Regions from separate parts of the Pararhizobium sp. IMCC21322 genome, predicted to be linked through region 2. Evidence: riboswitches for the same ligand, from Rfam matches in the RefSeq annotation. Region 2 holds a riboswitch; the other holds the start of a gene.
The links. A riboswitch is a leader RNA that binds a small molecule or an ion and turns the genes downstream of it on or off. The one in region 2 is predicted to bind thiamine pyrophosphate.

Region 1: it holds a riboswitch for thiamine pyrophosphate, as region 2 does, so the genes downstream of both, RAL91_RS11520 (hydroxyethylthiazole kinase) here and RAL91_RS20160 (ABC transporter permease) in region 2, are expected to answer to the same signal.

The regions. Positions count from the first base shown of each region.
Region 1 covers NZ_CP132335.1:2,411,030-2,426,687, forward strand. Annotated here, with positions in the region: gene RAL91_RS11500 (HlyD family type I secretion periplasmic adaptor subunit) at 1-512, shown strand, start outside; gene RAL91_RS11505 (TolC family protein) at 576-1,916, shown strand; gene RAL91_RS11510 (DMT family transporter) at 1,913-2,890, opposite strand; gene RAL91_RS11515 (xanthine dehydrogenase family protein molybdopterin-binding subunit) at 3,017-5,314, shown strand; TPP riboswitch at 5,399-5,510, shown strand; gene RAL91_RS11520 (hydroxyethylthiazole kinase) at 5,501-6,262, shown strand; gene thiE (thiamine phosphate synthase) at 6,259-6,909, shown strand; gene thiD (bifunctional hydroxymethylpyrimidine kinase/phosphomethylpyrimidine kinase) at 6,906-7,742, shown strand; gene RAL91_RS11535 (TRAP transporter substrate-binding protein) at 7,739-8,833, shown strand; gene RAL91_RS11540 (SDR family oxidoreductase) at 8,853-9,632, opposite strand; partial or broken gene RAL91_RS11545 (UDP-2,3-diacylglucosamine diphosphatase) at 9,871-10,183, shown strand; gene RAL91_RS11550 (threonine/serine dehydratase) at 10,327-11,403, shown strand; gene RAL91_RS11555 (EAL domain-containing protein) at 11,434-14,055, opposite strand; gene RAL91_RS11560 (sensor domain-containing diguanylate cyclase) at 14,285-15,658, opposite strand, start outside.
Region 2 covers NZ_CP132335.1:4,243,112-4,258,769, reverse strand. Annotated here, with positions in the region: gene RAL91_RS20190 (ammonium transporter) at 1-411, shown strand, start outside; gene RAL91_RS20185 (P-II family nitrogen regulator) at 435-773, shown strand; gene RAL91_RS20180 (DMT family transporter) at 883-1,809, opposite strand; gene RAL91_RS20175 (VOC family protein) at 1,940-2,362, shown strand; gene RAL91_RS20170 (adenylosuccinate synthase) at 2,533-3,822, shown strand; gene RAL91_RS20165 (hypothetical protein) at 3,912-5,567, shown strand; TPP riboswitch at 5,607-5,750, shown strand; gene RAL91_RS20160 (ABC transporter permease) at 5,813-6,610, shown strand; gene RAL91_RS20155 (ABC transporter substrate-binding protein) at 6,625-7,557, shown strand; gene RAL91_RS20150 (hypothetical protein) at 7,602-7,928, opposite strand; gene RAL91_RS20145 (thioredoxin family protein) at 7,984-8,529, opposite strand; partial or broken gene RAL91_RS20140 (glyoxalase superfamily protein) at 8,650-9,090, opposite strand; gene RAL91_RS20135 (MBL fold metallo-hydrolase) at 9,325-10,098, opposite strand; gene RAL91_RS20130 (HAD-IA family hydrolase) at 10,197-10,823, opposite strand; gene RAL91_RS20125 (MBL fold metallo-hydrolase) at 10,914-11,753, shown strand; gene RAL91_RS20120 (alpha/beta hydrolase) at 11,934-12,284, shown strand; gene RAL91_RS20115 (S9 family peptidase) at 12,289-12,678, shown strand; gene rpoH (RNA polymerase sigma factor RpoH) at 12,786-13,712, opposite strand; gene RAL91_RS20105 (RluA family pseudouridine synthase) at 13,892-14,920, opposite strand; gene RAL91_RS20100 (hypothetical protein) at 14,919-15,308, shown strand; gene RAL91_RS20095 (hypothetical protein) at 15,422-15,658, shown strand, end outside.

The DNA of each region.
Region 1 (15,658 bases), 1.8 Mb from region 2:
CTGAACTCAAAGATTTGCAGGAGCAATCCCGCGAGCAGCGCGACCGCAGTGAGCGACTTGCAATACGGGCGCCTTTCGATGGTTGGATCCAGGATTTGACACCAAAGGCATCTGGTGAAGTGGTTCGGGCCGGAGAACCAATCGGTGAGATTGTTCCAGAGGGAAGCCCTCTTTACGCATCCGTACGTCTCAAGCCAAAAGATGTTGCATCCATAGCAATAAACGATAGAGCTCTTGTGACCTTGACCGCATTTAACGCAGACAGTTTTGGCGAAGTTCAAGGCGTTGTATCCGACATATCGCCCACCACAGCTTCTGACGAACAGGGTAATGTTTTTTATGAAGTTGATATCGCTCTTGAAAGCGTAGAGGGCAAGCGCGTGGCCGATCTATCCAAGCTGCGCCCTGGTATGGAACTTCAGGCAAGAATTCAAACTGAAAAACGCACTATGCTAAGGTATTTTCTGCGTCCGGTTTACCGGTCACTGGAAGTAGCTTTCTCCGAAAGTTAAGTAAAAATTAAGCATAAATCCACGATGATGCGGCAGGTTTCACACTTGCTTCGCTAGGGTCTTATGTCGCGTAATTTATGCATCAAAAACTGGTGGTTGCGCCGTGTCTTTATGCTGTCTGGCGCGTCGGCGTTGTGCCTTCTGCCCGTTTCAGGTTCATTGCAAGCTCAGGAACTTCCGGGGCTGTTGCCTCAAGTCTTTGAAAACAGTGCTGAATTATCTGCTTTTGACGCGCGCAAAGACGGCGCTGAGGCAGCCGTTGATGAGGCAAGGGCAGCGTTTCTGCCCTCGCTTGGTGCAAAATTCTCTTATGGTCACAGCAGCTCTCACATCGAGAGTGGTGGAACCACAACTGATAGCTCCTCAAAGACTTATTCATATGGTGTTTCGGCAACTTTGCCGCTGTTTCGTGGCGGTCAGCATGTGCACGGCCTGAAATCAGCAAAATTTGAAGCAAAAGCTGTCACTCTCGAGCGCTTCGACAAGAAGCAGGAAATTTCTCTGGAGGCTATAGATGCCTATCTCGGCGTGATTCGTGATCGTCAGATCGTATCTTTGCGCGCAGAAAACGCAGAGAACCTTGCGGCAATTCGTAGCAGCCAGGAAGTTCGTTTTCGGCTCGGCGAGGGCACGCGCACAGATATCGCACTGGCAAGAATTCAACTCGAGCTGACCCGCTCTGAGAAACGTCAGGCACAGGGTCGGCTGCGGACCAGTGAATTGACGTATGAAAAACTGACAGGCGGCTCTGCAAGCGCGTTGATGGCACCGGATTCTCTGCACCATTTACTGCCGCGAACTGCTGCTGACGTACGGGACCGGGCTGCAAGTCAGAATCCAAAAGTGAAAGTTGCTGCCGCGCGCTCCCAGGCGGCGCGCTATGCAGCGAAAGCCAAATTCGGGGAAGCTCTTCCAAGCGTTGATCTGACCGCCAGTTATGACTGGAGCCACGATCAGGTTGATGGAACCGATCTGGAAGAGACGGGCTATATTGGTGTCTCCGTTTCAATCCCGCTCTTCGCTCCGCAGGCTTATGCCGGCATACGAAAGAGCAAGGCGCTTAGCCGTCAGCGGGAATATGAAGCGCAAGACGCTGCAATCGGGGTTCAATATGCTGCAGATATCGCCTGGGGTGATTATCTGACTGCGAGAGATCGTATTGTCTCATTGCAGGCTCGTAAAAAAGCCTCACTGGATGCCGCGTATGGAACACGCAAAGAATATGATGCGGGAACAAAAGATGTGTCCGATTTATTGGATGCGCGTGAACGGGTAGTGGACGCAGAAATCGATCTGGTTTTTGCCGAATATGATCGTTCGTATGCCTCTTACGTGCTGCTTGCCACTATCGGAGAGCTGGGCGGGTATGACGAAACGGCTTATCTGCCGGAGTTCTCCAACTAATTATTGTAGCCACGCCCCTCGGCTGAGCGCGAAAGTTTCTTGCCCAATTGTGCCTCACGCACGACCGTATAAAGCGAGGCGCCAATAATGATGAATGCGCCCAGAAATGTCTCGAAAGTCGGCCACTCGCTGAAAAATATCGCACCGAACAGCGTTGCGTAGATAAGCCTTGTGTAGTCAAGCGACGCAATTGCTGTGGCTTCGCCTACCCGGAAGGCTCTGATGTTGCACCACTGCCCGAAAAACGACGTGATGCCGATCCCCAACATAAGAAGCCACTCCTCCTGTGTCGGCGCTTTCCAGAAGTAGATTGCAGCCGGTAACATCAGCGCGCCGATAAAGATGACCTGATACGTCATGATGGTGATGGTACGTTCAAACTGCGACAGATAACGCAGGATAATCATCACCATTCCAGCGGCCGCTGCACCAACCACAGCTGCCAGAGCCCATTCGTTGAGACCATCAGCGTCTGGCCTGACCATAATTAAAATGCCGACAAATCCTATCAGAGCTGCTGACCAGCGTCTGATACCAACGGTTTCCTTCAAGAAAATGATGGCAAACAGAGTTATAAAGAAAGTTTTTGCAAAGCTGATTGCAGTTGCCTGTGCCAGCGGAATATGGATAACCGCAGAAAACCCGGTCAGCATGGCAACCAATGCCAAAAAAATGCGCGCCATATGGATGGAAAAATGGTCCGTCTTCAGAATCCCCGGAAAACCGGTCACCAGTATCGGCAAGACAGTCAGGAACATCACGCCCTGGCGTACAAGCAGTATCTGCGTGATATGAATCCGCTGCCCGACATCCTTGATGAATACCACCCCGATTGAAAAGAAAAGGGCCGCCACCAATATCCATATGGCACCGCGCACATTGCCGGGCTTTGACAACCACCAGTTTATGGCCGGTTGGCCCCATCGTTTCAAACGATCGAGCAGGCGAGTGGCGTATGGAAGCCGTTCTGGCATAATAAAGTGTGTCCGTGACGGGAATCGCGTGACAATAGACAGGATGAATAGAAGTGCCTAATGTTTGGGAGGATGAGCCTAAGCACTTGTCGCGATGAGTAATTTTTAAGTCAGGTGGAACCTAGCATGAATCAGATGGCCCCGGCAAAGTTTGGAACTGGCGCTGCAGTGCGCCGCAAGGAAGATGCGGCTCTTATTCAGGGAAAAGGCGCTTATACCGCTGACTTCACGCCACAAAACTGTCTTCATGCTTTCGTCATGCGCTCACAAATGGCGCATGCGCGATTCGTCGTTTCCAATTTGGACGAGGCGAAGGCATCCGACGGAGTGAGAATGGTTTGGACAGCAGCGGACATTGCTGATTTGGGTCCGATCCCCTGTGATGGTCTGGAACGTCAACCTGATGGGTCTATGCCAACGGCAACAAAACGAACTGCATTGGCAAGCGGTGTTGCGCGACATGTTGGTGATCCTGTGGCTTTCATTGTCGCAGACACGATTGAGAACGCTCAGGCTGCGGCTGATTTGCTTGAGGTTGATTACGATGCGCTCGACATAATTGTTGAAGCGGCGCAGGCACTGGATCCCGACGCGCCTCTGGTCTGGCCGGAACTAGGGACAAATCTGGCGAATCTCATTCATCGTGGCGACCAGCAGAAAACCGATGCGGAATTTGCGCGGGCCGACAAGATCGCAAAACTCGACCTCACAAATAACCGTTTGGTTTGCAATTATATGGAAACACGGGCCTGTCTGTCGGAATATGACGAGAGTACCGGTCGTTTCACCGTGACCATGGGCACACAGGGTGGTCACAGTATGCGTGACTTTCTGTGTAATGATATTTTGAAGGTCGAACCAGCGCGCATGCGTATCATCACGCCAGATGTGGGAGGTGGTTTTGGTCCGAAAGCTTTTGTTTATCCAGAGTATCCGCTGGTTATAAAAGCAAGCGAGACATTGGCTACACCGATCAAATGGGTTGGTGATCGCTCTGAACATTTTCTCCAGGATGCCCATGGCCGCGACAATGTGCTGACAGCAGAATTGGCCATCGACGAAGACGGGCGTTTCCTGGCGCTGCGTGTAGATCTTGTCGCAAATATGGGGGCATACCTGTCCCAATATGCACCGTTCATCCCTTATCTGGGCATCACCATGGCAACAGGTTGCTACGACATCCCGGTCATGGATTACACGGTGAAGTGCGTCTACACGAACACTGTACCGGTCGATGCCTATAGGGGCGCCGGACGTCCCGAGGCTGCCTATCACATTGAGCGTCTGGTCAATGAAGCGGCCCGGATAACAGGGCTTGCACCTGAAGAGATCAGACGACGCAACTTCGTCAAGCCAGAGCAAATGCCATACCGCACACCGGGTCGCCGCACCTATGATACGGGTGATTTTGCTGGCCAGATGGATGCAGCGCTTGCAAAAGCGGATTATGCAGGCTTCGAGACGCGCCGACAGGCAAGCGCTGCCGAGGGAAAATATCGTGGTTTCGGATTTGCCACCTATGTGGAAGCCTGTGCCTTTGCAGGATCTGAAGAAGCCCGCATTGAGTTGAATGAAGATGGGTCCGTTACATTGTTGATTGGGACGCAATCCAATGGGCAGGGACATGAGACAGCATATGCCCAGTTCATCGCAGGTCATCTCGGGCTGGACTATGACAAGATCAATGTCGTGCAGGGTGATACCGACAGAGTACGGCAGGGCGAGGGGACTGGCGGTTCCCGGTCTATTCCCCTTGGCGCAGTATCCGTAGAATGGGCCGCAAAGTCTCTGGCTCAGAAAATCAAGGAGAAGGCGTCCGACGAGTTGGAAGTATCGGCGCAGGATTTGGAGTTGCAGGAGGGCGTGGTTCGCGTTGTGGGGACCGACCGACAGATCACCCTGGCCGAAATTGCGCAAAACAGCAGCGAGCAGCTATTTGCTTTGGAAGAATTCAAGCAAAATGAAGCGACATACCCCAATGGCACACACGCGGTGGAACTGGAAATCGATCCGCAAACCGGTGTCACAAAGCTTCTGAATTATACCATCGTTGATGATTTTGGCGTGACTGTGAATCCAATGCTTTTGGCTGGACAAATTCATGGTGGTGTCGTGCAGGGCATTGGACAGGCGCTGCTTGAGCACACGGTTTACGATGAGGATGGCCAACTGCTGTCTGCCAGTTTCCTTGATTACTGCATGCCGCGCGCAGACGATGTTGTCGATTTCAACTTTGAAACCCGAAATGTGCCTTCAAAAACCAATGCGCTTGGCATTAAGGGAGCAGGTGAGGCTGGATCAATAGGATCGTGCCCTGCCATCATGAACGCTGTTGTGGATGCGTTGATGCGGGGCGCAGGAATTACACATTTTGACATGCCGGCTACACCATCACGTGTCTGGGAGGCGTTGCAGGCCGCCTAGACGTGAGGACCCAACCGCCAAATTGAATTCAGATCCTGTTGCATGCTTGCCATTGCCAAATCAGAAAAACATGGTAAACGGAGAACTCACTCATAGGGGTGCCGATTGCACAATCGTGATTGGCTGAGAGACGTATGGTCAACCCTGACAACCTGATCCAGATCATGCTGGCGGAGGGAATGAGGTTTGAACGATAAAGACAGTCTGAACGATAAAGACACATCTCCCGAATTTCTGAAAGCGGAAGCAGCTTCATCGCTGGAGAGCGTGCGCGCTGCGCGGCCGCACGTGCATTGCATCACGAATTCTGTGGCTCAGACATTCACTGCCAATGTGCTTCTGGCCCTTGGCGTAGAGCCATCCATGACCATCGCACCTGACGAGATCGGGGCATTTGTCTCTGCTTCCGACGCGACATTGATCAATCTGGGCACATTGGACGCTGACCGCCGTCAATCGGCGTTGATTGCTGCTGAGACAGCGAACGGTCTTGGCAGACCTTTTGTGCTGGATCCGGTCTTCGCGCATAAGTCGCCATCCAGAAAACAGCTCGGCGAGATAATTTTGGCGCTTGAGCCAACCGCCATGCGCGGCAATGCCGAAGAGATATCAGGCATTAAGGCAAATGCCAGCAAAACGGTGTTGGCTGAAACCGGTATCACAGACATTGTGCGGTTTGGCGGTAGAACAGTCCGGCTGCAAAACGGCGATCCCCTGATGGCCAAAACCACCGCAGTCGGATGTGCACTGGGCGGGGTGATCGCAGCATTTCTGGCAGTCGGGAATGACAGGTTCATTGCTGTAACCGCTGCGCTGATGAGTTTTGGTGTTGCAGGTCAAATAGCAGCAGACAAGGCAAAAGGCCCGGGCAGTTTTGTACCGGAATTTCTGGATGCGCTCTACCAGTTAACGCCCGCTGACATCGAAAAACTGGGACGCATTTCATGAGCAAGGTTGATCTTTCCCTCTATGGCATTCTTGACCCCCGGCGATGCCTTGGCCGCGACTTGGGCGAACTGGCCGATGCTGCAATTTCCGGTGGCTGTACCCTGTTGCAACTACGCGACAAGGAAAGCTCCACACGGGACATTTTGTCGCGCGCAAAAGCCATCAAATCAGCCATTGCGGGGCGGGTACCGTTTCTGGTGAATGACAGGGTGGACGTTGCGCTGGCCAGTGGCGCTGATGGTGTGCATATCGGACAGGACGATATGCCAGTGGCCGATGCACGCCAATTGTTAGGGCCGGATGCGATCATCGGCCTGTCCATCAAGACACGGCAGGACGCTACGCAATTTCCGCGTGAAGGTCTGGATTATGTTTGTATTGGCGGTGTGTTTGAAACGCAGTCAAAGGACAATCCTGTCAGCATCGGCATTGGTGGATGGGCCGAATTGGCAGCGCTTTGTCGCGAACGAACGAGCGCACCAATTCCTGTGGGAGCAATAGCCGGAATTGACCGTCACAACGCGTCTCAGCTGATCACGGCCGGCGCAGATGGGGTTGCGCTCATCTCCGCAATTTTCATGGAAGCTGATGTGCAGGCTGCTGCCACGGAATTTCATAAAACCATTCATGAAGCACGAACGCTATGACCGCTTCAACAACACCTATTGCGCTGACAATTGCCGGATCGGATTCAGGCGGCGGGGCAGGAATTCAGGCAGATTTGAAGGCATTTTCTGCCATGGGCGTTTATGGGGCCAGTGTACTGGCCGCATTGACTGCACAGAACACACTCGGTGTGACGGCCATCCACGATGTCCCGATTGATTTTGTCACAGCACAGATGGATGCGGTTTATTCCGATCTTGCAGTGGTTTCCACAAAGATTGGCATGTTGTCCCAGACAGCCATTATTGAGGCTGTTGCAGCCGGTCTTGAACAGCATGGAGCGAGACAGATCGTTCTGGACCCGGTGATGGTTACCACGTCCGGTAGCCTGCTGCTGTCAGAAGATGCGGTTGAAAGTTTGAAAAAAGCGCTGCTTCCGATGGCTGATCTTATCACGCCCAATCTTTTTGAAGCGGCGGTCCTGCTGGGTGACGAACCTGCCCTGGACAAAGCGGGTATGGAAGTCCAGGCCAGACAATTGCTTGAGATCGGAGCAAAAGCTGTGCTGCTGAAAGGCGGTCATTTTGACAGTGAAACAGCAGATGATCTGTATCTGAGTTCGCAGGACAAGCGATGGTACTCTGCAAAAAGAGTGCAGACCAAAAACACCCATGGTACCGGCTGTACATTATCCGCCGCCATAGCTGCAGGTCTTGCCAAAAGAAAGCCGATGCCTGAGGCGATTGAAGACGCCAAACAATATCTGTCTGAAGCCATTGCGCGCGCCGACGAGTTGTCGATCGGGCAGGGGCCGGGACCGGTTAATCATTTTCACGCATACTGGAACAGCAAGGTTCCGGAGGATTCCAAATGACAAAATCCAAAAACATGTCACGCAGGCAGTTTGTGGCTGTTTCGACTGCGGGTGCAGCATCAGCCGCCACACTTGCAACGCCAGCAATTGCGACAGGACATGTTGAATGGCGATTTGTCACCTCTTGGCCAAGAAATTTGCCAGGGCCGGGCGTCACTGCACAACGCCTGGCTGACCGGGTTGGTGCCATGTCAGATGGGCGTTTGAAATTGCGCTTGTTTGCCGCCAGTGAGTTAGTGCCCGCTCTTGAAGTCTTTGATGCCGTGTCCAATGGCGCGGCAGAAATGGCGCACACAGCGGCCTTGTTCTGGCAGGGCAAGGTTGCTGCCGCACCATTTTTTACCGCTGTTCCGTTTGGCCTTGCCCCGATAGAGCACATTACATGGATTGAACATGGCGGTGGGCAGGAACTGTGGGACGAGCTTTATGCGCCTTTCGGATTGAAGCCCTTCATGGCGGGAAATACCGGTTTTCAGATGGGCGGCTGGTACCGGCGGCCAGTCAATGTGCTGGATGATTTCAAAGGGCTGAAAATACGCATGCCGGGGCTTGGCGGTCAGGTGTTGGCACGCATGGGAGCAAGCCCTGTGACCATCGCGCCCAGTGAAATTTTGCCGGCGCTGCAATCCGGCGTTATTGATGCCACGGAATTTCTTGGTCCGTTTTCAGATATGGCCATGGGCTTTCATCGAGCTGTAAAACACTATTATTGGCCGGGCTTTCACGAGCCTAATGGCACTGGCGAAGCCATCATCTCAACCGAGGCCTGGAACGCGCTTGATGCTGATCTGAAAGCTGTTGTCGAGAACGCCTGCCGGGCTGAAAACGCTTATGCGCTGGCGGAAGCTGAATGGCAGAATGCATTGGCTCTGGAACGACTTGTGAAAGATTTCCAGGTGAATGTGCGCCCTTACCCGGAACCAATTCTGGACGCTGCCAGACTAGCCGCCAAAGATGTGATGGCAAGCTTTAGCGCTGCCGATGATCTGTCATCCCGGATTTACCGCTCTATGCAAGCCGCCAAAGATCGTTTGGGGCCGTGGTCAAACATATCTCAAGCAGCTTTTTTCAATGCGCGGCAAATAAAATAATTTTAAGTGGGTGCGGCCCCTAAAACGCGGATGGGAACAGGCCGCCGTCCAATAAAAGGTTCTGGCCTGTAATATAGCCGCCATGCTGTGAACAAAGAAACGCACACGCATTGCCAAATTCCTCTGGTGTTCCAAAGCGGCGGGCAGGGATCTCTGCTCGCTGATTTGCAGCCACTTCTTCTTCTGTTGCACCTGAGTTTTTAGCAGTGGCACGAAGGCCGCCGCGCAGACGGTCCGTGTCCATCTTGCCGGGCAGAATGTTGTTGATGGTAATCCCGTGCGGCGCGAGCTGACGGGCAACACCGGCCAGAAACGATGTCAGGCCTGCTCGTGCGCCAGAGGACAGATCAAGCCCTTCCAGCGGGCTCAGCACCGAAAGAGACGTGATGTTGACCACACGTCCGAAATTCTTTTCTTTCATGGAAGGGCTCACCGCCTTGATCAGCTCTATCGGCGTGATCATGTTTTGCACGACACCTTCAATCATCGCATCACGGTCAAGCAGGGTATAATCCTTGCGGGGTGGACCCCCATTATTATTGACGAGGATGTCTGGCTGCGGGCAGGCCGCTAGCAGCTTTGCCTGGCCTTCAGCCGTTGAGACATCGGCAATGACGGCGGTCACTGTTGCACCGGTGGCTTCCCTGATTTCAGCTGCTGTCAGTTGCAACGTTTCCTCAGTCCGGCCATTTACCACAATGGCGCAACCTGCTTGAGCCAGCGCCATGGCGCAACCTTTGCCAAGCCCCTTGCTGGAAGCGCAGATAATTGCGGTTTTTCCTGAAATACCAAGGTCCATGACATATTCTCCTGTTCTATTTTTACCGGCACCATAAGGACCGGAGCAGTTTGGACAAAGCGAAAACAGTCGGTTGTCACAAAACCGAAGTGAGAATCAGCTTTAAGGTTGCAGAAGCACTCCGTTCAGGCGGTTTGATTTCTTGCAATCATCCTTGCAGTTATTCTGGCGACCATTTTATGAATGCATTGACCGACCCGCGTAACATCCGTTCCCAAAACATTTTTGAACTCCATTTCTGTCCGATGTCCATCTGGGAACGAAGGGCCGCCAGGCCGAATTGCTGCTTGTTTTTTTGCGCTGCCATGATGCCGAAACGCTCTACCTGGTCGGCGACATAATCGATGGGTGGCGGCTGAAAAAGGGTTGGCATTGGTCGCTGGCCCACAATGATGTGGTACAAAAACTGCTTCGCAAAACCCGCAGGGACGCACATTTGGTTTACCGGCAATCACGATGAATTTCTGCGCCATTATCTGTGCACCCATTTTGGCGGTGTGGAAGTTGTTGAGCGCAAGATGCATATGGCAGCAGATGGTCGCCGCTATCTTGAAAAACAATGTCTCTGGCGCAAAAGTCGCCGTGCTTGAAGAAGATCTGAGAAGTGCCTGTCTGAAGGCTCTCTAATTAAACGGGCGTGATTGTCGGACATTTGCTTTGGTGCAATCGTGGCAGGCATCAGCGGCTCACTTCTATGGCCACATCCAAAGTGGTGCGCCAGATTCAAAGCACAATCAGACGGCTTGACAGGGCAGACCATGCCGACCAGAACTTGTGGATGATTACACCCACTTATGATGATGTTCTGGCAGCAGCAGAACGGCTCAAAGGCTTCGCCATCCGAACGCCGCTGTTATATTCGCCTGCGCTTTCTGAGCGCTTTGACGCATGGGTTTATCTGAAATCAGAGAATCTGCAGCGCACCGGCTCGTTCAAGTTTCGCGGGGCATTTAATGCGCTGTCCCAAATCCCTGAAATTGACCGAACCAGGGGTGTGCTGGCCATATCATCCGGCAATCACGGGCAGGGCATTGCAGAAGCGGCCCGTTTGCTGGGCATTCAGGCAACCATCATCATGCCTGCAGATGCGCCCGAAGTAAAAATTTCACGAACACGGGACAGCGGTGCGGAACTGATATTCTATGACAGGGCTGGCGAAGACCGTGATCAGATTGCCAAAACACATATGCAGCAATCAGGCGCTGTGCTGATTCATCCCTTCAACAATGCAGATGTGATCGCCGGTCAGGGTACGGTTGGGCTGGAGATTGCAGATGAACTCAATTCCCGTGGCGAGGTGCCTGACATACTTCTGGCTTGCACCGGTGGCGGTGGCCTGACAGCCGGGCTGGCACTGGCGTGCAGTAAACGCTATCCGGACTTGCAGATGTTCAGCGTTGAGCCGGATGGGTTCGATGATTATCGGCGATCACTTCTGTCCGGAGCTATTGTCAGCAATGATGTCACCACCGGTTCAATCTGTGACTCAATTCTAACTCCAGCGCCCGGAGAGATTGGGTTTTCAATCAACAAAGATCGGTTGAAGGGAGGCCTTTCGGTCAGTGACCTTGATGCATTGCGGGCCATCCGGTTTGCGTTTGAACAACACCGCATGCTGGCAGAACCAGGCGGCGCAGTCGCACTTGCAGCAATCTTGAGTGGAAGGCTGGAAACCCAAGTGGGATCATTATCGGGAAAGACAATTGTCGCAACTGTGTCGGGCGGCAATGTGGACCAGTCTGTGCTGCTGCAGGCGCTTCAGATCACCTGACATCCCCTAAACGCCCCAAACGCACCTGAACTATCCGGCGGCGACGTCTTGTGCTGTGTCCAAGGGTACAAGGCCAAATTCCGAAACCGGCAATGGCCGTCCATATCTGAATCCCTGCAAAGTATTGCAGCCGATGAACTTCAGCAGCAATTCATGTCTTTCGGTTTCAATACCTTCAGCCGTTACGACCATTCCAAGCGATGAAGCAAGATTTACAACGCATTGCACAACAGCTGCCGACTGAGGGTTTGTATCGATATCGGCGACAAAGGACCGGTCGATTTTGACTTTGTCGAACGGGAAGTTCTGAATGTAGCCCAAGCTCGAATAGCCGGTTCCAAAATCATCCAACGCAATCTTGATACCTTTCGACTTGAAGGCATCAATGGCGCGTCGTGCAACATTCGTATCGTAGATCAACAAACCTTCGGTCACTTCCAGTTCCAGACGGTGAGGGTCAAATCTGGTTTCTTCAAGTGCATCGAATACGCGCTTTGCCAACATTGGGTCCTTGAATTGAACCGGAGAAAGATTCACAGACAAAAACAAATCTGACCAGGGAGCTATTGCTTCCAGAGCTGATCGTAAGACCCAGTCTCCCAACTCAACGATAAATCCGGATTCTTCGGCAATCGGAATAAATTCATTGGGCAAAATCAGCCCGCGGCTTGGGTGATTCCAGCGCGCCAGCGCCTCAGCACCAATGACTTCCTGCGTCTGCGCATCGACAATGGGTTGAAGGTAGACTTCCAATTCCTTGTTTCTAATTGCATTGGAAAGTTCCTGCTTCATGGCGCGGCGCTTTAATGTTTCCAATTCAAAGACCGGGTCGAACATAACGGGTTCACTTTTCCCCGATGCCTTCGACTTGTACATCGCCAGATCGGCGCGCCGCATCAACTCTTCATGGGTGTCACCATGATCGGGGTGCATGGCAACGCCCACTGACACGCCTGACACAATTGTATGTCCGCCAATGACCAGTGGTTGGCCGATCGCATGCGCCATTTGATGCCCAAGTTGAAGCGCTGTCTCTCTGTCTTCAACAGGCTTGAATACAATGAATTCATCGCCGCCAAGTCGGCCGACAAACGCATCATGTCCGGCGATTTGTTTCAGCAGTTTGGCGGTGCGCTTCAAAAGATCATCACCAATTTTGTGGCCGCAAAGATCGTTGACCGCCTTGAACTGATTGAGATCAAGGAAAAAGGCTGCCGTTGTCCTGCCTTGTAAATTGTATTTATCATTCTCAACCATGCGGCCGAAATGGGCGCGGTTCGGCAGGCCCGTCAGGGTGTCATGAAACGCAATATAATTTGCATTTGCTTCGCTGGCACGCAATTGCCGTTCGGCCAGCTTGGCTGACGTTATGTCTGTCATCGAAGCCACTGCGCCTATCAATGTATCATCGGAGGCCTTCAGCGGAGCGGCCTGGGCGATCACATGGCGCTGGGGTAACCCGGCTGGCGCGATCACCATTTCCCGGTTTACAACGGAACCGCCCTGCATTGCCTCGAAAAGCGGGTTGCGGTCATCCGTGAGGGGCGTGATCCCGTCTGCTTCAAATAGATTGGTCGATTCAACATAATCCGCACCGTAGGGGGATATGTGGTCTATGCCATGAATGTTGCGACCGGATTGGTTGAAGAGTGTCAACGAACCTTCCGCATCGCAGGCAACAACACCATCCTTGATGTTTTCCAGCACTGCGTTGAGCATTTCTGCCTGGCGCTCCATCGTCTTGCGCGCTGCAACCTGTTTCGTTACCAGCATGGAAGAAGCGACGACGCCCTGTACCTCACCTTGTTGCGATTTCCATGGCCTGACTTCCCACCGCAGATACTCAATCTCTCCATTTGCCAGTTTTACCGGATCTTCGGCAATACGTATCGTTTTTCCAGAGAGTGCATCATGGTATGCTTTATACCAGCCCGGATGGCTTGTGCTTAATCCGCCAATATCGTTGCTTGCGGCATTTGTATCCAGCAGGGCCATAAAATCACGCCAGCTGTCGCTGCAGGCAAGGTAGTTTCCTTTTAAGTCCAGCAGGGCGATTCCATTGGGAACAAATTGAATAAGTGCGCGGATCTGGCTTTCGGTTGCCGCTGCCTTGTTCTGGGCTTTCTGACGGTATTCTATTTCCTCAAGAACATTTCCTGTGACGCTGCGCATATCCATCTGGTCGACAACAATTGCAGCCAGATCTGCAAGGCGCTGCTGTTCCTTTTTGCCAAAGTCATGCCTTGTCTTCGTGTCTACGATGCACAATGAGCCCAACCGGTGGCCACTTTGGGCAAGGAGAGGAGCCCCGCAATAGAACCGGATGGCCATTTCACCCGTCACAAACGGGTTGTTCCTGAAGCGCTCATCCTGTGTTGTGTCGGGCACGCACAGCACGCCATCTTCAAGAATGGTGTAAGCACAAAACGCAAGATCACGAGGCAATTCTGGCGCTTCCAGACCACAGGATGCCTTAAACCATTGTCGGTCTGTGTCGATCAGGGAGATGAGCGCGATCGGCGCATCAAACAATTCAGATGCAAGATCTGTTATGCGGTCAAAGACGCTTTCCTTCTCCGAATCAAGGATGGCGAAGCGCCGAAGTGTTGCCAGGCGCTCTGCTTCATTTTCTGGGATCGGTGCAGGTATCATCAGGGTAGATCTCTCGTAGTCTTTATGGCTGTCCAACAATCCTGTCGGACACATTGATAAGTCTATACAACTATTAAGTGCTAAAAATATATATACATCTTAATGTTTAGCGTGGGGTCGTTAACAACGTCTTCGATCTTCCCGATTCTCAAACGTAATATGGAGCCGGTGGTCAGGGTGCACCGGTATCTTAAATGGCTTGAATGGGGGCCGCATCTTGGGTATTTCTCTATCCGGCCTCTAACTCATTTGCAGTCATGACACGATTTCGTCCCGCGTCCTTGGCTCCGTAAAGAGCCCTGTCACTGGCACGGATCAAATCTTGAGGGCCGTATTTTTGTCCAGGTATTGCTGTTGCGACACCCGCTGAAATAGTGACGCGTGGAAGCGCGGCATCTCCATAGTCAATAATCATGGACTCGGTTTTTCCACGCAGGACTTCTGCGCGCTCACGGGCTTCCTCCATTGAACTGCGGGGCAGCAGGACAAGGAACTCTTCACCGCCCAATCGAGCTGCAATCTCACCATCTTTCACGATAGACTGCATAACTTCCCCGATGTGCCGCAGAACCGTGTCTCCGGCATCATGCCCGTGCAGATCGTTGAATGGTTTGAATTTATCCACGTCCAGCGCAATCACCGAGACCTGATGTCTGTCTCGTTCCGCCTCTGCCAATGCGTGGCGGCACTGGTTCATCAGGTGGCGACGGTTCCAAAGGCCTGTCAGCGGATCTTTCGTTGACTGATCCATAAGTTCGTCGCGTAACTTCACATTAGCAATTGCCAGACTGATCTGTTCAGCACAACGCACAGCAAAGGGCATGATCGTCTCTTCGAACAGGGTTCGGTCAGCGGTTGTCTCAGCACTGAAGCGGATGTGTAACAGGCCCACCGTCTCGCCGTGTGCAATGATGGGGATGCAGATATATTCGCGCCCATCACTCAGGTTGGGAATGTCGACAACATGTTTGCACGTAATGCCGATCTCGTCAGGACCGAAATGGGTCATCCGACCACGGCGCAGTGCCCAGCAATCATCGGGATGGATATGTGCCTGAATAGCGCCGTTACGATTCCACTCGCAGGAACCGTCCAACATGTCACGCGAATTGCTGTAAACGTAGAGCTCCCCGGAGGAATCCTCGAATATGCGTGTCATGAAACACTCTACAACGCGGAAGAGTTCAGGCAGGGATTGGCAACTCTGTAGCCATTCACCCAACTGCGACAGGTTTCGCATTTGGACTTTCCGTGTCCGCTCTGTCTCCAGAGCAATGCGGGCCTGGTCATTTGCCTCTTCAGCGGCATTTTTTGCCTTCAGAAGATCTGCTTCACGCTTTTTGAGTTCTGTCACATCAAAAGCGACGCCTGCAGTGCCGCCGGAGGTCAGTCGGTACTTGACGACACGAAACACACCGTGATCACCATAGTCCCGTTCCACCATGTCTCCTGATGCAAGTCGTTGCGACTGAACCCGTCTTTGGACTTCGGTTTCCAACTCTTCGCTTGAAACAGTATCCTTGATCTGCTCCCGCACAAGATCAGCATAATGAACCCTTTGCCCGGGAGCCAAGGCATTGCGCATTTTCAGCAGGGCAGGATG
Region 2 (15,658 bases):
CTTGCCACTGTCACACCCGCCTCGGGTTTCGTTGGCCCAATGGCCGGCATGATGCTTGGATTGGCGGGCGGCGTAGTCTGCTACATTGCGGTCGATCTGGTGAAGCACAGATGGAGAGTAGATGATTCTCTGGACGTGCTGGCTGTCCACGGTATCGGCGGTGCGCTGGGTACACTTCTGACCGCGTTCCTTGCAGGATTGCCAGGCGGAACGGGTCTGGACGGCACCACCATTGGTGGTCAATTCGCGGTTCAGCTGCTGGGCGTTGGATCGGTACTTGCCTGGTCGGTTATTGCGACCATCATTATTGTGTGGATCACCAAAGCGCTGGTAGGCCTGCGGGTCAATGAAGACGAAGAGCTTGAAGGACTTGACTTTTCCACCCATGGTGAGAGTGGATACAGGTTGTAAGCGAACAAGATCAGGAGTTATTTATGAAATATATAATTGCCATTATTCAGCCGCACAGACTGGATCCTGTTCGTGAAGCCTTATCGGAAGTCGGGGTCAGTGGTCTGACCGTGACAGAGGTTAAGGGTTATGGACGCCAGAAGGGGCACACAGAAATCTATCGCGGTGCCGAATATGCTATCCACTATCTGCCGAAGGTAAAGTTGGAGATTGCGGTTTCTGATGATTATAGCGAGCGGGTCATGGAAGTGCTGAGCAATGAGGCACGGACAGGCAATATTGGAGACGGCAAGATTTTTGTGCTGCCACTTGAAAGTGCTGTTCGTATTCGGACGGGCGAAACCGGTGATGCAGCGGTCTGATCCAGAAATCATCTTCTTAAAAAAATGCGTCAGGCATCAGCTTTATGCAGATGCGTGACTGCACTCATGTATTTCATAGCACCTACGTGTCTCACTGCACCCATGTCTTTCACTGCAAAGCTGATCGACTTTTGCGTTGCGCCAATATGACACCCAGCAGAATAAGCCCATATCCGGCTGCATGAAACAAAGCGGGTTGTTCTCCCAGAAACAGAATTGCCATCAATGATCCGAATAACGGCATAAGGTGGAAAAAGGGGCCAGCCCTGTTGGCGCCAATCAACTCTACGCCGCGGTTGAAGCAACCATACGCCAACAGACTTGCGAACAGAATGACATAGGCAAAGGCAGCAAAACTGCGCCAGGACAGTTCGGTTGGTGTGCCGGTTTCCAGTTCCCAGAAGAACGCAGGCAGCAACATAATGGCGCCGAACACCACTGTGACCCACAGAAAACTGACCCAGTGCATCCTTGGTTTCTTGCGCAGGACGGAGGAGTAAATTCCGTAAAACAGCAAGGCACAGAAGAACAGAATGTCACCTGTATTGAAGTCCAGCGACAGTAGAATTTCAGGCTGACCGCCCGTCAGGATAATCAAAACGCCAAACAACGAAATGAGCGTTCCTGCCAGTTGACGCGGCGTCATCGCATCGCCAAACAGGGCGAGAGACCAGAACCCGATAACCAGGGGGGCTGCTGACTGAAGCAGCAGACCGTTCAAAGCTGTGGTGTGTTGCAAACCCAGATAGGCGAGCGTGTTGTAGCTGGTTATGCCGGTGAAAGCTAAAAGCAGCATAAGGGGCAAATGCTTGCGGATAACAGGCCAGTCATGTCTGACATAGCGCCATGCAAATGGCATCAGCAGCAGGCTTGCCCCGATCCAGCGAATTTGAGCCAGCATGATCGGCGGTATTTCACCCGCGACAGCTCTGGCAAGAACCACGTTCCCTGACCAGCACAGCATTGTGGTTGCCAGCAGCAGATAGGGTTGATTGAACAACCACAGGAAGGCATTTTTCAGCGGAGAGGAATGCAAAATAGTCGACCCAAATCGGATTTGACACCAGATGTGAATTACAGGCCCAGGACCGGACTATCGGACCGGTGGGATTTGAGGTCTTTCTATACCATAATCGCTTCGCGTGACCATGGGACGAACAACTGCCGTGAAATTTATCAATCCAATTCCTTTCGTGGCAGATCTGGCGCGCGCAAAAGCCTTTTACAGAGATGTGCTTGGACTGAATATTTTGCACGACCACGGCAATTTCGTACAATTTGACAATGGGTTTGTGCTGCATGAAGGTATGTCCCTTCACCGCATCATCTATGGCCATGATACCGAAACAGGGGATACTGAAGCTGGGGATGCTGAAACTGGAGATTCTAAAAACGCGCGGTTTTATGGCCGGGGGAATCTGGTTTTGTATTTTGAAGATGATGAACTGGACGCCACATTTGACCGAATTGCTGATCGGCTCAATGTGATACACGACATACAGCAACAAGCATGGGGACAAAGGGTGTTCCGGTTTTATGATCCCGATGGTCATATTGTTGAGGTTGGTGAGCCTCAAAATCCCGTTTGAGCGCTCTGAATGAACCAACCTTAGGGAAGCTGTGAAAAATTTGGATGAATTTGTTTAAAACCGGGACTTTCCTTGCCTGCAGATTTGCCAAGGCGCTCGGAATTGCGTATGCGCATGGGCGCTGGATGCAAAGTCCGGGAATTTCAATTTTTTAATATGAGGCTTTCAACATGGCCAATGTGGTTGTCGTCGGCTCGCAATGGGGCGACGAAGGCAAGGGTAAGATTGTGGACTGGTTGTCCGAACGCGCGGATATCGTGGTTCGGTTTCAGGGAGGGCACAACGCCGGACATACATTGGTCATTGATGGGGTCAGCTACAAGCTGAGCCTGCTGCCATCAGGTCTGGTGCGCGGCAAGCTATCGGTCATTGGCAATGGCGTCGTCATTGACCCGCATGCGCTGGTTGCAGAAATCGCACGGCTGCGCGCGCAGGATATCATCATTGATCGCAGCGTTTTGCGTATTGCTGATAATGCAACGCTGATCCTGTCCTTGCACCGCGAGCTGGATGCGGTGCGCGAGAATTCAAACACCGGTACCAAAATAGGTACAACCAAGCGCGGCATCGGGCCTGCATATGAAGACAAGGTTGGGCGGCGCGCAATCCGGGTGATGGATCTGGCCAATCTGAAAACATTGCCCGACAAGATTGACCGTCTGTTGAGCCATCATAATCCGCTTCGGCGCGGACTTGGCTATGACGAGATTGATCCACAAAGCCTGTTTGACGAGTTAGAATCGGTCGCGGATGAAGTTCTGCCTTACATGGATACTGTGTGGAAATTGCTCGACGACGAGCGCAGGGCCGGAAAGCGCATCCTGTTTGAGGGCGCGCAGGGCGCGTTGCTGGACATCGACCACGGAACGTATCCGTTCGTCACATCCTCCAACACGACAGCGGGACAAGCAGCCACAGGGTCTGGCCTTGGGCCTGGCGCGATCGGCTACGTTCTGGGTATTACCAAGGCCTACACGACGCGGGTTGGTGAGGGGCCTTTTCCGACGGAACAGCTGAATGATACCGGCGAGTATCTGGGTGAGCACGGCAATGAATGGGGCACCGTTACAGGTCGTAAACGGCGCTGTGGCTGGTTTGACGCGGTGCTGGTACGCCAAACCGTTCGCACCAACGGGATGACAGGCATTGCATTGACCAAACTTGATGTTCTGGACGGGCTTGAGGAAATCAAGATCTGTACCGGCTACAGGCTTGATGGCGAATTGATCGATCATCTTCCTGCCTCACAAGGCGGGCAGCGTCGCGTTGAGCCGATTTATGAAAGTTTTGAAGGGTGGAATGCCACCACTGCCGGTGCAACAAGCTGGGCTGAACTGCCTGCACAGGCAATAAAATATGTGCGCCGGATCGAAGAATTAATCGGCGCGCCGGTTGCCATGTTATCAACCAGCCCAGAACGGGATCACACAATTCTTGTGCATGATCCGTTTCATGATTAAGGTTATGTTAGGGTTTTGATCACCCGATCGGAAACCCGGGGCGGGCAGCCCAAGCATCGGCTGAAGACTAATGGATAAAGTGTAAGCGTATGGCTGATTTCTATAAGGTTTTGAGAAAAACAATCGAGGCTCTTCCTGTGGCAACGGGACAGGCGCGACGGTCCGTTTATGACCGCGCACGCACTGCAATCAGCAGACAGCTTGATGCCATGAACCCACCATTGCCGCCTTCAGAGGTTTCGCGGCAAAGGCTGGAGCTGGAAGACAGTATTCGCTCTGTCGAGGAAGATTATGTGTCTGGCAAGATCATAACCGATTCCGAGCGCGAAAATGCTGCGCGCCTTGCGCAACTGGAAGAAGAGGAAGCCCAGTTCAGGGCACAACGTTCCTCCCGTCAGGTTCAGGACGAAGCTGAAGATATGCGCAGAACTGCGCCGCCCGAGGCTGCTCCGGCGCCCGTCCCGCCACAACCCCAGCCGCGCAGGCCCGAACCTGCTGAGAGGGAAGAACCATCTGTGGCGGCGTTTGATGCTGCCGTTGCATCAGCCCGTTCCCTGAACGAACCCAGTCTTGACGAACCGCCGCTGAGAGCTGCACCAACCCAGCGCGAGCCTGTGCGTTCACGGGCGCCTGATCCGGAACCTGCAGCGCCGCGCAACAAACGCGAAGGATTGTCGCGACGTCGTGGTCGGGAAGACTACTACGACGCGCCGGCGCTGGATGATCCGTATATGGATGATGCAGCTGACGAGCAGGATGACTATTATGATGAGCCCGAATTAGTATCTGATCGACCTGACCCGCGCGCTGAGCGTGACCAACGCGGAGGACGCGGTGGCGGCAGGGGTAACTCCGATACATATTATGATGATCGTCAGCCTTATCCCGGCGAACGTCCAAGACGCCGCATCTGGCCCTGGATTCTCATACTTCTGATTCTCGTTGCACTTGGTGGCGGCGGCTGGTGGGCATTCCAGAACCAGGAAAAGGTGATGACAACCTTTGAAAACTGGCTTGATTATGGATCGAGCGATGTCAGTCCATTGCAACCTGCTATCGGCGAAGGCGCTGCTGCTGGCGATGGCCCAAGGCGGATCAACGCCAACGAAGATGCTGAGTCTTCGAAAAATGATGGTCGCATCATCGATGATTCAGGACAAATGAACCCTGACGTCGAACAGGGTGATGATGGATCCGCCGTCGGCGAAGGCGTGTTGCCGCAACGTGCCATTTTGTACGAAGAAGGTGCTACAGCCGAGGATTCAAGAGCTGTTGCCGGTGGCACATCCTGGAGCCTTGGAGACGACAATGGATCTCCAATCATTATTGGGCGGGTGGAAATCCCCCAGCGCCGCTTGTTCTTCGATATCATTATTCGCAAAAATGAAGATGATTCCCTTGCCTCCGCCAGTCACCTGGTAGAAATATCCTATCAGGCGCCGCCGCGATTTGTGGGCGGTGGAATTGAAGATATTCCTGCATTGCTGCTGAAAGGCAGTGAGGAAGCACAAGGCGAATTGCTGGCATCGGCTGGCGTCAAAGTCTCTGACACGCTGTTCTGGCTGGCGCTTTCCGCGACACCTGAGAATGAGGTGAATAATCTGAAGCTGCTCCGTGAAGGCAGTTGGTTTGATTTGCCAGTTCGTTACAAAAACGACAAGCGCGCTATCGTCACACTTGAAAAAGGGCGCGAAGGTGAAGTCGTGTTTGCACAGGCTTTGGAAGCCTGGAGCCGAGGAAACTGATCTGGCGCTTGAAGCGCAAAGAAAATCTGACTAAGCTAAAGTTGTTTCGAGGGGTGTCCCGGCGTTAACGGGGCTGAGATGGAAGCAGGTTCATGATCCGATATCGGATTTGGACCGCGCGTTTCCGGACCCTTTGAACCTGATCCGGATCATGCCGGCGAAGGGACGAAGACCTGTATTCTCCGTTTGCGTACCTTTCCGCATGGTCCTCTGTTTTTGAGGGCTCCACTCGCGTGACACACAGCGTGAACACGACCACAACACACAGACGAATTACTGGCGTGCTTTTGCGCGCATTGGTTGTTTGCGCCTTGCTGATTGCTGTCTGGCAGGCGGTTGTCGTTCTATTTGATCTGCCACCCTTTATGCTGCCGGGACCCTTTCGGGTCGCTGCCAGCCTGGCCAATAATTTTTCCTATCTGTTGGGTCATGCGGCCATCACCGCAAGCGAAATTCTGCTTGGCTTGTTGCTGGGCCTCGTGCTGGGCGTTGCGACAGGGCTTTTCATGGCGATGTCACCATCGGCAGAGCGGATGGTGTTTCCGGTGGTTCTGGCGACACAGGCCCTGCCGGTCTTTGCCATTGCACCGCTGCTGGTGCTTTGGTTCGGTTTCGGGCTTGCGTCGAAGGTTATCATGGCGACGCTGATTATCTATTTTCCCATCACATCGGCCTTTTTTGATGGTTTGCGGCGCACAGACCCGGATTTGCTGGATCTGGGGCGTATTGCCGGGGCCAGCCCTTTGCAAAGTCTGCTCCACCTACGTTTGCCATCCGCATTGCCGTCCTTGTCATCGGGACTGCGGGTTGGTGCCAGCCTTGCGCCCATTGGCGCCGTCGTGGGGGAATGGGTCGGGTCTTCTGCCGGGCTTGGCTTTGTAATGCTGCATGCCAATGGCCGAATGCAGACAGATTTGATGTTCGCTTCACTTTTTATTCTAGCGGTGTTCGTGGTGCTGTTGCGCTTCGGGACCGACCGACTGACGCGCCGACTGGTGTTCTGGATGCCGGAACACCAGCCACAATCAATCAACGCCACATAAACAGGATTTCTTACATGCGTTACTTCTTCAGTGTTCTCTTTCTAATTTCCAGTTTGTCGGGGGCTCATGCTCAGGAAAAACTGACCGTTTTGCTGGACTGGTTTGTCAATCCCGATCATGCACCGCTTATTGTGGCGCAGGAACTGGGCCTGTTTGAGCAAGCAGGCCTGGAGGTCGAACTGATTGCCCCTGCCGATCCATCTGCGCCACCACGGCTTGTGGCAGCCGGCCAGGGTGATATTGCAATTTCCTATCAGCCAAGCCTGCATCTTCAGATCAAGGAAGGCCTCCCGGTTGCCTGGATTGGAACGCTTGTGGAAACACCGCTTAATTCCCTGGTGGTTCTGGAAGACAGCCCCATTCAGTCCATCGCGGATCTGAAGGGAAAGAAGGTCGGGTTTTCAGTTGGTGGCTTTGAAGATGCTCTGCTGGGTGCCATGCTGCAGGGTGTAGGTCTCAGTCTTGATGATGTGGAGCTGGTGAACGTCAATTTCTCACTTTCGCCTTCACTGATCACTGGCAATGTTGATGCAGTAATTGGTGCCTTCCGCAATTTTGAGCTTAACCAGATGGATATTGTTGAGCGCCCCGGACGGGCGTTTTACCCGGAAGAACATGGTGTTCCTGTGTATGATGAGTTGATCCTGATTGCCCATATGGACAAGACAGATGATGCGCGTTTTGCCAAATTTCTGAGCGCTGTTGAAACAGCCACAATCTATCTGACAAACCACCCCGAGGAAGCTTTGGAGTTGTTTGTCAAAGCGCATCCTGATTTGAACGATGAGTTGAACCGTCGTGCATGGTTTGACACGATTCCAAGGTTCGCCAAACGTCCGTTCGCCTTTGATGCAGCGCGCTACAAGCGTTTTGCTGCGTTCATGAAGGAACGCGGCCTGATTGATGAAGTGCCTGATATGGCGCGTATCGCAAGACCTTTGAACTGAGTCCGGCTTAGGGTCTGGGCCAATCGGAAGAGTGAGTTCAGACCCTAATCTTCGGACGATCTGGGCAAGGGATTGCGGGAGAGGAGAGACCACATCTCCTTGTTGGTCTTCATCGAGCCACGCGCTTCAATCTCGATCAAAAGCGCCCTGGTAACATCCAGATTAGCGCCAACAATCTGTGCAAGGGTTTGAATGCTCATCCAGCCTGCGCCTTCGGCTCCCTTCAATGTGGTTGTCAAAAGTTTTTTTCTGGCCAGATCGATGCGCGATTGTTTGCGGCTTTGCAGGATGTGTGTGAGCCATGTACCTGAAATGGCAGCCAAACCGCCCACGAGCGCCCCGACAACGCCCGTCCATGCCTCAATAGCCATGGTGTTCCCTCCAATGGTTTACCGGATTTCTACCATAGTTCTGGCTTCGGTGCTGCTAGCGCCATTTGATGGAACACCCCATGGAAGCGGTCTGTTGCCGGGGGCCGTTACCCGTTTTGGCAATCTGGCGCATGGCATTCAGCAATTCAGGAGTTCGATTTGCAGCGTCTTTCATGCCCGCATCGTCAAGGCGACCTCGATATTGCAATTCTGCCTTGTTGTTGAACCCAAAGAAATCGGGCGTGCAGACTGCCCCATAAGTACGCCCGACGCTCTGATTTTCATCAACCAGATAGGGGAACGTGAATCCGTGTTGTCTGGCAAACAGTTTCATTTGAGCAGGGCTGTCGGCAGGCACATTGCGGTAGTCGTTCGACATGATGGCCAGCACACCGATGCCCTCTTGCTGCAGGGTTTTTGCATCGGCCACAAGCCGTTCTATGACAGCATGAACATAAGGGCAGTGGTTGCAGATGAAGGTGATCAAGAGCCCGTTTTCGCCCATGGATTTGTTCAGCGAGTGGCTGACGCCATCTGAATCTGACAGTTCAAAGTCGGGCGCTTTCCAGCCAAAATCGCAAATGGGTGTGTCGAGCAGCATGGCACTGTGTCCTGTTGTTACCTGTGTTGGACCAATGTGTGGCTTGCAGGCGCGGAATTCAAGCTGACAGTAAATCGGGCCCGCCTGATGTGGCGCGCCCGACAAATTGTTGCCGTCTGGTCAAGTCCACAGGCTTAGCTGAGGACAACCGTCCGAGGTTGTTTCAGCTGTCGCACCTGATCGACCAATGGTGCAACTGACACGTTTCCGGAAGGCCGAGAAACTGTCAAATTTTACAACATCCACCGGTTAATCAAACAGAAATGTAACCCGTAGACGCTCCGGTGTTGCACCTGTCTGTACACCCAGAACTTCCCCTTTGAAGGGTTGGCCAAGGTAATGACCGTGCACCCTGTCTCCAAGGTTTAATCGGTCTGGCGGTGGCTGGTTACCAATAGCTGCATGCATGGTGTTCCAGTCTTTGTAGCCATGTTGATGAGACAGAAGTTCCAGCGCTTTGCTGTGGCTGATTATTGTTCCCTGCGCTTGCAGAGTTGTGCGCAGACGTTTTGCCTGTGCTTTCAACTCGTCCAGCGGGGGGCGTGTATTTAACCCATTCATCGCAAACCTCTTTCAGCGTTTGGATGCGGTCTTGCAGGGTGCTCGCATTGCCATTGCTCCGCAAACTGAAATCGGGAGATGGGAGAGTTTCAAAGGTTTCACCGTGGCAGAGCCAGCGAGCGGCAGGGACCTTTTCCCTTGCCGCTCACTACTGTTGGTCGCGTTATTTGTCAACCAATGTGTCGTTCCAAAAGAAGCGGGTGATAACCCGTCTCCTCGGTCTTGCTGTCAATGTCAGCCGTACCAGCCGCCCATTCTGACTTCGGCGGCTTCACCCACAAGTGTGGCAAACTCTGCCGGGTCCTGCGTGCCATTGTCACGACCACGATAGTGGTAGGGATAGACATATTTCGGCTTGAACTCAGCAACTGCTGAAGCGGCTGCAGCCACATCCATTGTGAATGGCAGGTTCATACAGACAAAGGCCAGGTCAATGTTTTCCAAGGCGCGCATTTCAGGAATGTCTTCCGTGTCGCCGGAAATGTAAACGCGGAAGCCATCAAATCCCAGTACATAGCCATTGTCGCGGCCTTTGGGATGGAAATTCAAACGTTCTTCCGTGGTGTTATAAGCCGGAATGGCGTCAATGCTCAGGCTTTCATATGTGGTGGATTCACCATTGGCGATCTGGAATGCCTTGGCTTTCAGATCATCTGCAAGTTTGCCATAGACGGCCGGATTGGTGATGATCTGTGTGTTCTCGCCAGTGACTGCCGCCAGTGTTTCCAGATTGAAGTGATCACCATGTTCATGGGTCACGAGCACCAGATCGGCTGCCGGGAAACCGGCATAGGCAGATGCTTCGCCGACGGGATCAACATAGATCGTGCCAATGGGTGTTTCCATGACAAAGGAGGCGTGACTGACAGGATGGACTTTGATGTCTCCTGCGCCAGTTGTAAACATGTCGCTGGCATGGCCAGCGGCGTTGGCTGCGTATGGCAGCAGGGTAATGCCCGCGACAATTATTGCCGAAGTTGACAGAAATTCACGACGTGATTGTTTCATTTAGTTCTCCTTTGTGTTGCCAAAAATGTAGCGCCAGAATTGACAACATCAAGGGCTGTGGAGCCCGCCGGTGTAAGTTTTGCCTTGCTGTTGACAGCTTACAGATGCGCTTTCAACTCTGATAGGTGTCTGACCACCAACACGTCATCCGGCAAAGATGTTGGTATTGTGTCGGGGAAGTAAGCAAAGACTTTCATTCCGGCTGCCAGTCCGCCATGAATGCCAGGCAGGCTATCTTCAACAACGGCGCAGTCAGAGGCCGCAAAGCCAAGCTTTCTGGCTGCACTCAGAAATAATTCCGGATCGGGTTTCCAGGCCTGAATCTCATAGGCGCTGAACAGACGGTCACCGAAAAAGGGCAGGAGGCCGGTTATGGTCAGGCTTAATCTGATTTTTTCCGGCGGACCGTTAGAGGCGATGCAGATTTGCGAATTGATGGAACTAACCAAGTCCAAAGCACCATCGATGGGCTGCAGCTTTTCTTCGAATGCCTGAGCTGTTCTTTGCCGTAAATGGAGGACAAAATCATCCGGCAGCTTGCGGTCGAAATGGGTTTCAACATCGGCAAGGCTCTCAGCCATTTTACCACCACGAAACCGCTTGACGGCCTCATCCAGTGAAAAATTCATGCCCTGTTCCGCCAGAACATCCACAAGCACCTGGTTCGACAGTATTTCACTGTCCACAAGGGTGCCGTCCAGATCAAAGAGTGTCAGCTTAGGCACATTGAAATCCTGAATTTTGTTTGCGTCAACTTGACAAATGTTTGTTGTTTGAAGTCCTTTAGCGACACCATTTCAATTCGCGAGGACATCATGCCGAGTATTAAGAAATTTGCTGCCGGAAATGGCACAATCACATCAATTTACGATGGCGAGTTGCTGCTTGGCCCTGAAATGTTTTCCGGCATATCCGATGCGGAAGTCACGAAATGTCTTGCCAATATCGGTCTAACGGAAGGGCCCGTGTCTGGTAGCCTGAACGCCTATATTTATCAAGACGGCGATAAGACGATCCTGATTGATTCAGGTGGGAAAGCCGCCATTCCGGGCACCGGACAATTGCTCGACGGCATGAAACTGGCGGGCATCGCGCCGCACGATATTGATATGGTGCTGTGTACCCATTTGCATCCAGACCATATTGGCGGCCTCATTGACGAGGGGGAAGCTGTGTTTACAAACGCTGAGCTTAAAATCCATGACACTGATCGGGAATTCTGGCTCAACGCGGAAAACCGTGAGAAAACTCCGGAAGACTTTAAAGTTTTTTTCGATCTGGCTGGTGCTGTCCTGAATGCATACCAAGACCGTACTTCCACTTTTATCGGGGAGACTGAAGTCGTTTCCGGCGTGAATTCCGTGCCGCTTCCGGGCCACACGCCCGGCCATAGTGGCTTCCAGATCGGCGATGTTGAGAACGGGTTGTTGATATGGGGCGATATTGTGCACGTTCAGGCCTTCCAGATGCCGCAACCAAAGGCGTGTATTGCCTTTGATGTTGACTCGCAGACAGCCGCAGCGACCCGGATTGCCATGTTTGAACGGGCAAGCAAGGAGCGGCTTCGAATAGCCGGTATGCATTTGGCCCATCCTGGCGTTGGGTATGTTGTGCCGAGGGGCGATGGCTTCTGGCTGGAACCGGCTCATATTTAAAACGAATATTTCTTAGGGACCTATTGGGGCCAGCCCCAAATTCACACCACTATACATAACTCATTGTTATGACGCTCCCTCGGAACGATATTGAACCTTCGCAGACCAGCGGACTAAATTTCGGGAAATTGAGTGCGTGATCCTAGCGCATTGGTCGTCTTTCCTGGGAGGGTTTCGTTGATGGAAACCAATATTTCGTTCAAGTCGGATGAGGTCGATATCGTCGGTGTCATGCACCAGCCTGACGATTTGAAACCTGGTGAAAAGCGTCCACTTGTCATCGCGAGTCATGGCTTTGGCGGCTCGAAAATCGACGGATCAATGGCAACGGTTTGTCCAATCCTATGTGATTGGGGCTATATCGCTATTCGTTTCGACAGCCGCGGCTGCGGAGAGAGTGGTGGTGAGCGTGGCCGGGTTATCTGCATGAATCAGGTCAATGATCTGGGCAATGCGATTGACTGGCTGGGGCAAGGGCCTGGAAAAGTCAAAGCTGCAGCATGCGGGAGAGGGCGCCTGGGAGAAGTATGAGGACATGTTGAAGCGTGGGCGTGAGCACAAGGCGAAAACCGGCGAGTCCATGAAGGTTCAACGGTTTGATATTGTACCGATCCCGACGCACATGCGCGATCAACTTCCTGATGATGCCATCATGGAGTTTCCTGTCGATACAGCAGAGAGCATCTGCAGTTTCATGCCGATCAACTTTGTTGGCAAACTTGCACCCCGACCATTGCTGTTGATGCATGCAGCGACTGATGCTGTGACACCAACGGACTCCACGCTGGAAGTCTTTCAGCACGCAAATCTGCCAAAGGATTTGGTTCTGCTGTCCGGGCTGGATCACTTTCCACTGGGGACAGCGGATAAGCGTCTTTACAATGTGCTTCGCGTTTGGCTTGTTTTTCACTTCGCATTGAAGTGAAGAACGGGCAACTGGTTGCAGTCTGCGCGTTTGCCTGACGTCAATTCGGCTCTTTTCAAAACCGTGAGCGGCAAACGCGCAATTTTATGATCCAGCTAGTCTATGTTTTAGCTTGTATGGGCTTCCAACTGAGCGGTACGTCCACGTGCAGCTTCCAACGCAGCTGTCTGCATGGATTTTTGCACCTTTTCGAACGCTCGAACTTCGATCTGCCGGACACGTTCCCGGCTGACGCCGAATTCTCCCGACAAATCTTCCAGCGTGATTGGATCTTCCGAAAGGCGACGTGCCTGGAAAATGCGCTGCTCGCGTTCATTCAGGGTTTCCATAGCAGATTTCAGCATGATACGGCGCTGATCCAGCTCTTGTTGATTGGCAACAATGGATTCCTGACTTTCGCTTTCATCAACCAGCCAATCCTGCCATTCGCCGGTTCCATCATCCGCCTTCAAAGGCGAATTCAAGGACGCATCGCCGGAAAGACGACGATTCATGGAATGGACTTCCTCAACCGAAACGCCGAGCTTGGTGGCGATTTTCTCGACCTGCTCATGGTTGAGATCACCATCTTCCAATGCCTGAATCTGGCTCTTCATCTTGCGCAGGTTAAAGAACAGGCGCTTTTGGTTCGCGGTGGTACCCATCTTGACAAGGGACCATGAGCGCAGGACGTATTCCTGGATCGATGCCTTGATCCACCACATTGCATAGGTTGCAAGCCGGAAGCCGCGTTCCGGGTCAAACTTCTTGACCGCTTGCATAAGGCCGACATTGCCTTCCGAGATGACTTCGCCGATGGGCAGGCCATAGCCACGATATCCCATGGCGATTTTTGCGACGAGGCGCAAATGGCTTGTAACCAATTCTTCAGCAGCACCACGATCCTCGTGCTCCAAAAAGCGTTTGGCCAGCATGTATTCCTGATTGGGTTCCAGCATCGGATATTTGCGAATATCTGCCAGATATCTTGATAATCCACCTTCCGATGACGGAACAGATGGAACATTTCCGGTCGCAACAACAGCTCGGGCCATAAAGCACCCCCTTGTTTAAATGTCTTCCGACTCGCGGCAAGACTTTTAGCGCTGCCCTGGGGACCAACCCTCGGCGCAACGCTCCCACATCACTATATAGGTTCAATTGTGGCAGATGATAGATGAGTCATCGGTATATTACGATAAAGTAATTTTTTTCTGTTAAGCCACTGTAAATATTAGGTAAATGCGTTGATCAGCGCTGCCATATCTTTTGGAATATCGGCTTCAAAGCGCATGATTTCACCATTTATCGGGTGCTCAAACTGTAACATGGCGGCAAAAAGCGCCTGCCTGCGGAACTTGTTGACCGTCTTTTCTGCTTGATCTCCCAGAATAGTCGATTTGGTTTTGAAGCCTGATCCATAGACATCATCGCCCACCAAAGGGTGACCTGCGTGAGACATGTGAACCCTGATCTGGTGTGTTCGTCCGGTTTCAAGTCGGCACTCTACCAGGCACGCTGTTGGTGCGCCTTCTTTTGTAAAATAGCGTTTCAGAACCTTAAAGTGAGTGATGGCGTCCTTGCCGCGTTCGTCGTCTTCATCCCGGCGTTTCACCACACCCATTTTCAAACGGTTGTTGTCCGAGCGGGCAATTGGCGCGTTAATTGTGCCCTTGGCCGGCTCCAATGCGCCCCAGACCAAGGCCTGATAGGCACGCTCAAGATTGTTTGTCCGGCCATGATCGGCAAATTGCTGCGTCAGGCCCAGATGGGCATCATCTGTTTTGGCAACAACCATAACCCCGCTTGTGTCTTTGTCGAGGCGGTGAACAATGCCCGGTCTGCGTACGCCACCAATGCCGGACAGGCTGTCCCCGCAATGATGAATGAGCGCGTTGACAAGAGTTCCGGTCCAGTTTCCGGGGCCTGGATGTACGACCAGACCGGCAGGTTTATCAATGACAACCAGATGTTCATCTTCAAACAGAATGGTCAGGGGAATGTCTTCTCCCTTCGGTTCCGGATCTTCCGCTTCCGGCATGTCCACGGACAATACATCGCCCGCGTTGACACGGGCATTCGGCGCGTCTACCACTTCCCCGCTCACGCGCACGCAGCCTTGCTTGATAAGCGTCTTGAAGCGGCTGCGGGACAGACGTCCCGCTTTCGCAGCAATGATTGCATCCAGCCTTTGCCCGGTTTCAACCGCGTCAACTATAAACTCAAGCCGCTCTGCCGGCGCATTGGACACATTTTCAGCCATGGCTCAGATCGACCCTCTTGATGACGAAGAAAAACCGCTCGACCCGGCTGTTGAGCGGGTGCGGATAAAGCTGAGGCGATTGCTGATGGGCTCCAGTCTCATCATGGTGCTCGGCTTTATCGCGGTGTTTGGAGCGTTGTACTACCGCATCACGCAGACAAGCGAAAGCGATGATGCCGCGGCGGCCACGAATAATATGGTTTTGCCTGAAATTGCGGCGACGCTGTCCTTACCATCTGATCTTGGTGTTCTGATTGATGTCAGCCTGTCCCGTGGCCAATTGGTCGCAAGCTTTGAAAATGGCCCGGAAAGTTACACCGTTCTGGTAATAAACCGGGCCGACGGATCTGTCGTTGAGCGTTATGAAATGCGCCGGGGCGCTCCATAAAACCTTTTTCTGAACGTGTTCTAAAACTGGCATATTCTTTGCAGTTTACTTTACGGGCTTCGCTCGTGAAGTCCTGATCATCTGAAACTCTTTTTGAAAGGAGAATCATTGTGATGATTGGTGGTGCATCTTCATCCGGCTTTGATTTTTCGGCCATGCGTGCCGAAATGAAGGAACGGATGGATGCCAAGTTTGAGGCAACCGACACAGATAAAAGCGGTGGCATCTCATTTGAAGAGTTCAAGGTAAGCCAAGCTGAACGCGCGGCAGGGACGGCAAGTTCTGCCGATTCTGGCGATCCAGAGGAATTATTTTCCCTGTTGGATGCGGATGGCGATGGTGAATTGACA